Pseudophaeobacter arcticus DSM 23566: one gene and its partner. The protein of the gene in region 1 interacts with the protein of each later gene in a pairwise test. Links are inferred from orthologs where the notes say so. Each region holds a gene or a part of one and is shown in the gene's direction. Other genes may lie near its edges.

The links. The genes of interacting proteins can lie anywhere in the genome.
Region 2: the proteins of trkA (region 1) and ARCT_RS0122935 interact in binary tests that used the Escherichia coli proteins (3 or more experiments, as listed by UniProt). The link is inferred for Pseudophaeobacter arcticus DSM 23566 from one-to-one orthologs.

The regions. Positions count from the first base shown.
Region 1 is NZ_KI421507.1:1,513,466-1,518,501, forward strand. The notes cover bases 799-3,783. They hold trkA (Trk system potassium transporter TrkA), read left to right. Parts: upstream 799-1,595; coding sequence 1,596-2,972; downstream 2,973-3,783. Other genes in these bases: ARCT_RS0111255 (hypothetical protein), read right to left, coding at 1,012-1,494; ARCT_RS0111265 (TrkH family potassium uptake protein), read left to right, coding at 2,974-3,783. Outside these bases: nitrogen assimilation response regulator NtrX, read left to right, coding at 1-787; more of ARCT_RS0111265, read left to right, coding at 3,784-4,509; RNA chaperone Hfq, read left to right, coding at 4,643-4,882; GTPase HflX, read left to right, coding at 4,882-5,036. UniProt on the Escherichia coli protein: Part of the constitutive potassium transport systems TrkG and TrkH. May regulate the transport activity of TrkG and TrkH systems. Binds to NAD(+) and NADH.
Region 2 is NZ_KI421507.1:3,812,462-3,816,169, reverse strand. The notes cover bases 1-2,683. They hold ARCT_RS0122935 (PTS sugar transporter subunit IIA), read left to right. Parts: upstream 1-951; coding sequence 952-1,416; downstream 1,417-2,683. Other genes in these bases: ARCT_RS0122930 (sulfotransferase family 2 domain-containing protein), read right to left, coding at 1,852-2,683; hpf (ribosome hibernation-promoting factor, HPF/YfiA family), read left to right, coding at 337-906; lptB (LPS export ABC transporter ATP-binding protein), read left to right, coding at 1-17. Outside these bases: more of ARCT_RS0122930, read right to left, coding at 2,684-3,297; ARCT_RS0122925 (DUF5927 domain-containing protein), read right to left, coding at 3,301-3,708. UniProt on the Escherichia coli protein: Seems to have a role in regulating nitrogen assimilation.

The DNA.
Region 1 (5,036 bases):
AGTCCTGTTTGGCCGGGAAAGCACCGAGCGCGGCGTAGAGCCGGGGCTGTTGGAGCAGGCACATGGTGGCGTGATCTTCTTCGATGAGGTGGCGGATATGCCGCTGGGCACCCAGTCAAAGATCCTGCGCGTTTTGGTTGATCAACAATTCCAACGGGTTGGAGGCAATGACAAGGTGCGGGTTGATCTGCGCGTCATCTCAGCCACCAATAAGGACCTTGAGGCAGAGATCAATGCAGATCGATTTCGTCAGGAGCTGTATCACCGCTTGAATGTGGTGCCGATCAATGTGCCCTCATTGGCGGACCGACGCGAGGATATCCCGCAGTTGGCGGAGTATTTTATCGCTCAGTTCAATGAGAACCAGGGACTGCCACTGCGCGCCTTGGCGGATGAAGCGGTGGCGCTGATGCAGACCATGACCTGGCCCGGCAATGTGCGCCAGTTGAAGAACATGGTGGAACGGGTGCTGATTCTTGGCGATGGCACCGGTCCTATCGAGGCAAAGGATCTGCCGCGCGAAGAGGAAAAAGTGGTGGAAGAGGGCCGGGTTGTTTTGTCCGGTGCCCTGGCGACCCTGCCGCTGCGCGAAGCCCGCGAAGCATTTGAACGGGAATACCTGCTGACCCAGATCAACCGCTTTGGTGGCAATATCAGCCGCACCGCCTCCTTTGTCGGGATGGAACGCTCCGCTTTGCACCGTAAGCTGAAATCGCTGGGGGTTGTGACCTCCAACAAGACCGGTGCGCGCATTGCCCATGTGGAAAAGGAGGACGACATGGTCTGAGGCTTGGTGGGGGCCGGTCAGATCGAGGCCAGTGCAATCGAGACTGCTCAGACCGAGACTGATTGCAACACTGTCCCAAGCTCATTCCCCGCTACCGCCCCGCTACCGCCCCGCTACCGCCGAGGGTATTGGGGACTGGACCTCGTGGGGGATCTTTTGCGACCTGGGACAGGGCTGCAAAAGGACAGGGCTGCAAAGCGACAGGGCCGTAAAGAGATGGTTCTTTAAAGCGGTGGCAAAATAACGGTGGTGCCATTGCTTTGCAGGACTGCACAGGATTCTTGCGATAGGCCAGCGTCACGTCGATTGCGTCCCGGCAAGGATTGCAGCTTGGCGATTTGCTCTTTGGTGCAGCGTGGCAATTCCAGGTGCTGGTAGCCTTTTTGCGCCATGCAGCGTTGCTCTAGCTGGCTGCGCAGGCCCTGGTTCACATCCACTGTATAGGTGCCGCCATCCACCCAGTAGCCGGGTCCGGTCCAGCAACCGCCAGCGTTACAATACTGCCGTCCCGGATAATAGACTGGTGGGCGTTGGCGGATCTGATTGGCCACGGGGGCATCTTTCAGGGCCGCGACCTTGCAGGTCAGGGTATCGCTGTTGGTCCGCGTCTGATCATTGCCGGGGCGGTAATAAACCGGCAGGGGGCCGCAGGAAGCAAGCCCTAGTACGACAAAAGAAAATGCAGTGGCCAGGTGAAATCGGGACATAGGGGCGGGGTGCCGTATTTGGGCAAGAGTTACAATTGATTTGACCCTCTAGATGGCTTCTGGCATTCAAAACTGGCGAAATGGCGCCAAGGGACAGTGGCATGAAAGTTATTATCTGTGGTGCAGGTCAGGTTGGCTGGCAGATTGCGCGCCACCTCTCTGCGGAACAAAACGATGTCACCGTTGTCGACAATAACCCGGAGCTGGTGCGCCGGGCGACGGATACGCTGGATGTGCAGGGGGTGGCTGGGTTTGCCTCTTATCCGGATGTGTTGGACCGGGCCGGGGCCCGTGACGCTGATATGATTATCGCCGCCACCCATTCCGATGAGGTCAATATGGTCACCTGTCAGGTGGCCCATTCGGTTTTTTCGATCCAGCGCAAAATTGCGCGGCTTCGGGCGCGCAGCTATCTGACTGCGATCTATTCGGATCTGTATCGCCGCGAACATCTGCCGATTGATGTGGTGATCAGCCCGGAACGCGAAGTGGCGGCTGCGGCGATGCAGCGGCTTCAGGCGCCGGCCGCCTTTGATACCGAGATCTTTATGGAGGGCGACGCCCAGCTGCTGGGCATTCAAATCGACGAAGACTGCCCGGTGGTGAATACACCGCTGCGCCAGCTCACCGATCTGTTCTCGACGCTGCGGGCCATCGTTGTTGGTGTGCGTCGCGACGGGACGCTGTTTGCTCCGGATCCGGGCGATCAGTTGTTTGTCGGCGATAGCTGCTATGTGTTTGCCCATGCCGAAGATGTTGACCGTACCATCGAAATCTTTGGCAAGGTTGAGAAACGCCAGGACCGGGTGGTGATTGTTGGCGGCGGCAATGTCGGCCTGGAGGTGGCCAAGGCACTGGAAAGTGGCACCAGTCGCATTCGCGCCAAGATGATCGAGAAAAGCCGCAAATGTGCAGAACATGCAGCCGAGGCGCTGGAGCGGACCATCGTGCTGAACGGCGATGGTTTGGACCGCTCACTGATGATCGAGGCGGGCATTGACCGCGCTGATGCCATGCTGGCCGTCACCGATGACGACAAGACCAATATGCTGGCCGCGGTACGGGCCAAGGCCGAGGGCTGTCCCTTTGTGATTGCTCTGATCAACGACCCAACGCTGTTGCCCCTGTTGAAACCCCTGGGCATTGACGCTTTCATCAACCCGCGCGCCACCACGGTGAGCTCGATCCTGCGCCATATTCGTTATGGCCGGGTGCGTCAGGTCTATAGCATTGGCGATGCCGAGGCCGAAGTCATCGAGGCTGAGGTAATGGGCACCTCTCCCATGGCCGGTAAGGCAATCCGGGATATTGATTTCCCCGAGGGGGTATTGGTATGCGCCGTGCGTAAAAACGGCAAGGTGCTGCGCCCAACTGGCGGGCTGAAGATCGAGACCGGCGATGTGATCGCACTTTTTGCCATGGCGGATGACGTGCCCGAAGTGGAGCGTCTGATGCAGGTCTCCATCGACTACTTCTAGGATGGGGCGCCGCAACAAGACACCCAACCGGATCCTGCGACTGCCGCTGTTTTTGTTGATCTGGAGCGTGGCCTCGCTGGCCATGTGGGTTCCGGCGGCCCATGCGCTGGCGCTGAATGACCACCAGACCTCGCGGGCGTTTTTCTACACCGGTATTTTGGGGCTGTTTCTGGTCACCCTGGCGGGGCTGTCGCTGGGCAACCGGGTGCCGCGCTATGGCATGCCGGGGCAGCTGCTGTCACTGCTCGCGACGTTTGTTATTTTACCGCTGTTTCTGGCGGTTCCGGTGCAGGAATCGCTGCGCAACACCAGTTTCCTGAACGCCTATTTTGACATGGTCAGCGCGGTGACCACCACCGGGGCTGATATCTACGCAGATCCCGGCAGGCTGCCCCCCAGTGTCCATCTGTGGCGCGCCATGGTGGCCTGGCTGGGCGGGTTGCTGATGTGGATCTCGGCCTCTGCGGTTCTGGCGCCCTTGTCGCTGGGCGGCTTTGAGGTGACAGCCCGCGGTGAACCCGGCGGTGGGAGCGCGGCGCACTCGCAGATCCAGGATGTCGATCCCAAAAGACGCCTGATCGAGATCGCCCTGACGCTTGGTCCGGTCTATGCCGGGCTTACGACCGTGCTGTGGATTTTGCTGATGATCACCGGCGAGACGCCTCTGGTTGGGATGGGGCATGCGATGTCGATCCTGGCCACCTCCGGTATTTCCGCCGTCGGCGGTGTTGAAAATGCTGCCAGTGGCATTGGTGGCGAAATGGTAATGTTCCTTTTTATGTTCTTTGCCCTCTCCCGCCTGACCTTTTCTGATGACACCGTCACGGTTGGTTCTGGTCGATTGGACAAGGACCCCGAATTCAGAACCGGGTTGCTGATTATTGTTGGGATGCCGCTTTTGCTGATCCTGTGGCATTGGTTCAGAACCTTCGAGGTTGGTGCCCATAGCGAGCCGGTTCAGGCGCTCAGATCCTTTTGGGGCGGGCTTTTTACCGTCATGTCCTTTTTGTCGACCACCGGTTTTGAAAGCGCCGATTGGCAAACCACGCGGGAATGGTCCGGGCTGCAAACCCCAGGCATGATCCTGCTGGGGCTTTCGGTGATTGGCGGCGGCGTGGCGACCACAGCCGGCGGTGTGAAACTGCTGCGTGTCTATGCGCTTTACCTGAATGGCATGCGCGAAATGGAGCGTCTGGTCCATCCTTCATCGGTCAGCGGAGAGGGCAGTGGCAATAAGCGGATACAAAGGAATGGCGCCTTTGTTGCTTGGATATTTTTTATGCTGTTTGCCCTGTCTCTGGCGCTGATCTCGATTGCGCTGTCGGCCGTCGGGAGCGATTTTGAACATTCCCTGATCCTGGCCATTGCAGCGCTGTCAACCACCGGGCCACTGACCGAAATTGCCGGCAATGCGCCTATTGTGCTGACCAGCCTGGCACCTGCGGCAAAACTGATCCTCTGCTTTGCCATGGTGCTGGGGCGGCTTGAGACATTGGCGATTATCGCGCTTTTGTCTCCAAATTTCTGGCGCAGCTAGGCAATCGTGGCAAACCTCTGTGTGTGTTGGGTGTTTTTCGGCTGGAAACTGTCAAAATCTGCGTCCATAGTCGTAAGTAATATGGGACGCTGGTCCGCAGCGTGCCGCAAGAACAAAGGCGAGAGATATTAATATGGCTTCGGACAGACAGAATTTGCAGGATGCATTCCTCAATCACGTTCGCAAAACCAAGGTTCCAGTGACAATTTTCCTGATTAACGGGGTCAAACTGCAGGGTGTCATCACCTGGTTTGATAATTTCTGTGTGCTGTTGCGTCGTGATGGCCAGTCCCAACTGGTCTATAAACATGCGATCTCCACTATCATGCCGGCGCAGCCGATCAGCCTTTACGAGGGTGAAGACGCCTCTTGATGGAGCACGACAGGATCCGCACCCGCGCCTGGGTGTTACATCCGGACATTAAATCTGATCAGGGGCGCCGCCCTGCTGAACCCGCTTTGGCGGAAGGTGTTGCCTTGGCCGAGGCGCTGCCTGATCTTGACGTCATTGGCTCTACCGTTGTGCG
Region 2 (3,708 bases), 2.3 Mb from region 1 along the record:
ATTTCCGGATTTCGTAATCCTCAGCTAACCTGAGGTCTATTTGCCTGCGCCCAAAACTTGCCTCAAATGCATAGCTTTTCCAGCAGCCGTTTTTTGCCACCCAAGGACATTTCCGACCATCAAAATGCCGCAACTCCATTGACTCTCCGCCCGGTTTGCCATCGAATTGAGTCATGGCAAAAGTACAGCATGAGGTAGTCCGACGCGTGGTCTTGGCAACAAGTCCCGAAGGGCTGCAACCCTGCACCCAGCCTAATCCCCTAACCCAAAACTGACGACAACCCGGCGGGCCCGGCCCGGAGGGTGTTTTGGGTGGAAATTTGTGAAGGAGATCACATGCGTTACAAAATCACCGGTAAACAGATCGACATTGGCGAAGCCCTGCAGACCCATGTTCAGACCGAGCTGGGGACTGTCGTCTCGAAATATGCAGAACGCCCAACTGATGCAACTGTCGTCTTTTCCAAGTCTGCGCATGAATATATTTGCGAAGCCACGGTCCATCTTTCGACCGGGTTGACCGCGCAAGCCAAGGCGCATGCCACTGAAATTTATGCTGCTTTTGAAGCCTGCAACGAAAAGATGGAAAAACAGCTACGCCGTTACAAGCGCCGATTGAAAGATCACCATCGCGATCGCAGCGAACCGGTTGAAATTCTCGGCGGTAACTCTTATATCCTCGCCTCTGATGACGCGGATACCGCGACCGAGCCTGACACGCTGCAGCCAATCATCGTTGCCGAGATGGAGACCAGGATTCAATCCCTCTCTGTTGGTGAAGCGGTGATGCAGATGGAGCTTGCAGGCGCCCCGGTGCTGGTATTCCGTAATGAAAGCAAAAACGGGGTGAACGTGGTATACCGCCGGGAAGATGGCAACATTGGTTGGATCGATCCCACGGTATAGGCTGTAGAAAGCCAAACCACGGCATCTGAACGGAGCAGGTGACTTATGCAGATTTCAAGCATCCTTAAGCCGGGCGCTGTCCGGGTTATCGGAGCCGTATCCAGCAAAAAGCGCCTGTTTCAGGAAGTCGCCGAGGTGGCACAGGCCGCCTATGGCCTGTCCGCCCAAGCAACTGTGGAGGCTCTCCTGGACCGGGAGAGCCTTGGCCCCACCGGGGTTGGTCACGGCGTTGCCCTGCCCCATGCACGGCTCAGCGGCCTCGATATGGTGTGCGGTGTCTTTTTGATTCTGGAAAAACCCCTGGATTTTGATTCGGTTGATCGCCAACCGGTGGACATTGCCTTTTCTCTCTTTGCACCCGAAGACGCCGGGGTAGAACACCTGAAGGCCCTAGCCTTGGTGTCACGCACACTGCGGGAGCAAAGTTTCTGCACCAAGCTGCGCGCCAATCACGACCCGGCAACGCTGTTCACGATCCTGACCGAGGCGCAATCGGTACAGGCCGCCTGAGATCACGCCCCTCGGGCGATTTTTCCGTAAGCCTATTGAAAACTGCGCTTCAGCGCTTGGTCCTCCCCCAAGTGCTCCCGCCCGTCAGGAGATCTTTTTCAAAGATCCCTTCCGGTTGGGCCCGGCGTGAAATCTCCATTGGAGTTTTCACGCGCCCCTTTGGCCACTGTCCCGTCAGGCGAACAACAGTCATGTCACCTGACCCCTGTTGTCCCACGCTGCAGCGCCGCCGACAGGCGGCGCCACGCCCAAGGCTGTTTTGATGTTTTGCACAGCAAAACATCAAACGGGCGCGGGAGTTCCCCCTTTGCCCTGGCGACCACTGTTTGATTTTGGAGTTTGATTTTGGCACCCGGTAGCGCCTCAGCCCCAAGGGTCAGCCCCTCAACGCCACATGGCTGGGCCAGGGTGGGCCAGGGTGGCACTTCTCTCTGACTAGCGCGGGGACTCCTGGGCCTGCCATGGCGCAAAGCCAAACATCACGTAGTCACGTTGGTACAGAGAGGACACCTGCTTCTCCAGCGCTGCATCCCAGATATCCTCCAAACGATAAGGGTGATCCTCAGGAGCTGGCTTGGGCTGGTGCGGCGTGGCGCGGCCCAGCTTCTGCGCCAAAGCAGGCAGGGCCTCGGCCAACTCTTCCTCGCGCAACACCAGGTCTGGCGCGCCCAGTTCTGCCAGCCCAGACAGCGCCTGCGATTGGCTTGCCCATTCCGCATCCACCCGCACCGAAGTTTGCCCAGCCAGATTGGCCTGCAAAAAGGTCAGAAACTGAGAGAAACCCGCATAGTGATCTGCCTTGCTATAGCTGCCATCCGGGCCATCCTTGGGCAGCGGCAGCTTAAACTGGCGTCGCAGTGTCTCGCGAATGCCACCATAGCTGCTTCCGCCCTTTTGCAAAATCCTGCGACAGAACACAGAATGCGCCCGTGCTGCCGGATGCCGCAATACGGTAAAGCTGCGAAACCCCGGGTTTCCCCGCTTCCACTGACGCAGCTGCTTCTGGTTCATTTTTTGGATCAGCCCCTCGGGCGTCACATTATCGAGCCCCGCCATCCAGGCTGTCACTTCCGTCTCAGGTCCGCCCCTGATGGGCAGATACAGCAGCGGTGTCACCACCCCGGCAACATAGCCCGGTACCGCCGGACCCCTACGGGGTTCAAAATTGGGGGTGCGGCTCAGGTTGAAACGGTCCATTGCCGCCAGGGCCTCTGCCATCGCAGCTGGGTTTTCGACCTTTGACACAACCGGCGCCGGGTTTTGCCGTTTCAAACTGTCATCCAGCGCCTCAAGCTGTGAGTCTACTCCCAACCACCGCGCCAGGCCGTTCATCACCTCAAGATTCTGAAGATCCTCATAGGCCAGATAAAAGCCAGTTTGTCCGGATTTCTGCAGCCGGTTCAGCAGGGTGATCTGAAAATCCTGCAGCGCCTCTACATGCCGGGCGAATTCAGCACCGTCAAACTGCGCCAGAGCCTCTTTGCGACGTTTCACATTGGTCAGTTTCCACTGACCTGTGGCCTTGGCAATTTTCCAGGAAACATAGCTGTCCAGCGGATTTCGGGTCAGGATCACCTTGGCGCAGCGCGGATCCTCCAGCGCCAGATCCAGAACCCGTGGGTCATGGTCGTGGAAGTAGCGAAACCCCCCGAGAACCCCCGCTTCGGACTTGATCTGCGAGATCAGGCAGCCTGGATTGTCTTCTCGCATGTCCTGGGTGATCCCCAGAATATTGTCCTTGTTGGGATAGCCAATGAAATGTGGGTTAAACGCCTCGCCATGACAGGTTACCCCGTCAAAGGCATTGAGATTGGTTTCCAGAAAGTTGGACCCCGTCCGCATTTCGGCAAAGACAATGAAATAGTCAAAAGAAGCTGTCATATTCTATTTACGCACCAGATAGGGTTTTCTGGGAGGTTTTGGCATGTTTACCGGCCCCTGCTCTACCGAGAAATCCCCCATCAGATAGGGGTGCATCCCCTGGTTCTTTAGGTTTTGCAGGAACTGGCCAAAGCCATCAAGGTTCACCATCGTTGGGGCCTCGCTCAAATGCCTGGGCATCTGCGGGCCCAGCTCATCAAGAATGGTCTGCAAAGGCTCCATCGGGGCTTCGATGAATTCGGCCATCGTCCAAATCCGCACCCGTGCCTTGGTTTCCTGAGCACGCAGCAGGTTCAGGTATTTGGCCTCGACCTGTTGCAGCCGAGCCGCCTCGCGGCGCAGCTCGGTAAAATTCTGGTTTGAGCGAAACAACGGCACCGCCCAGGCCCCGCTGATGACCGAGATCTGCGC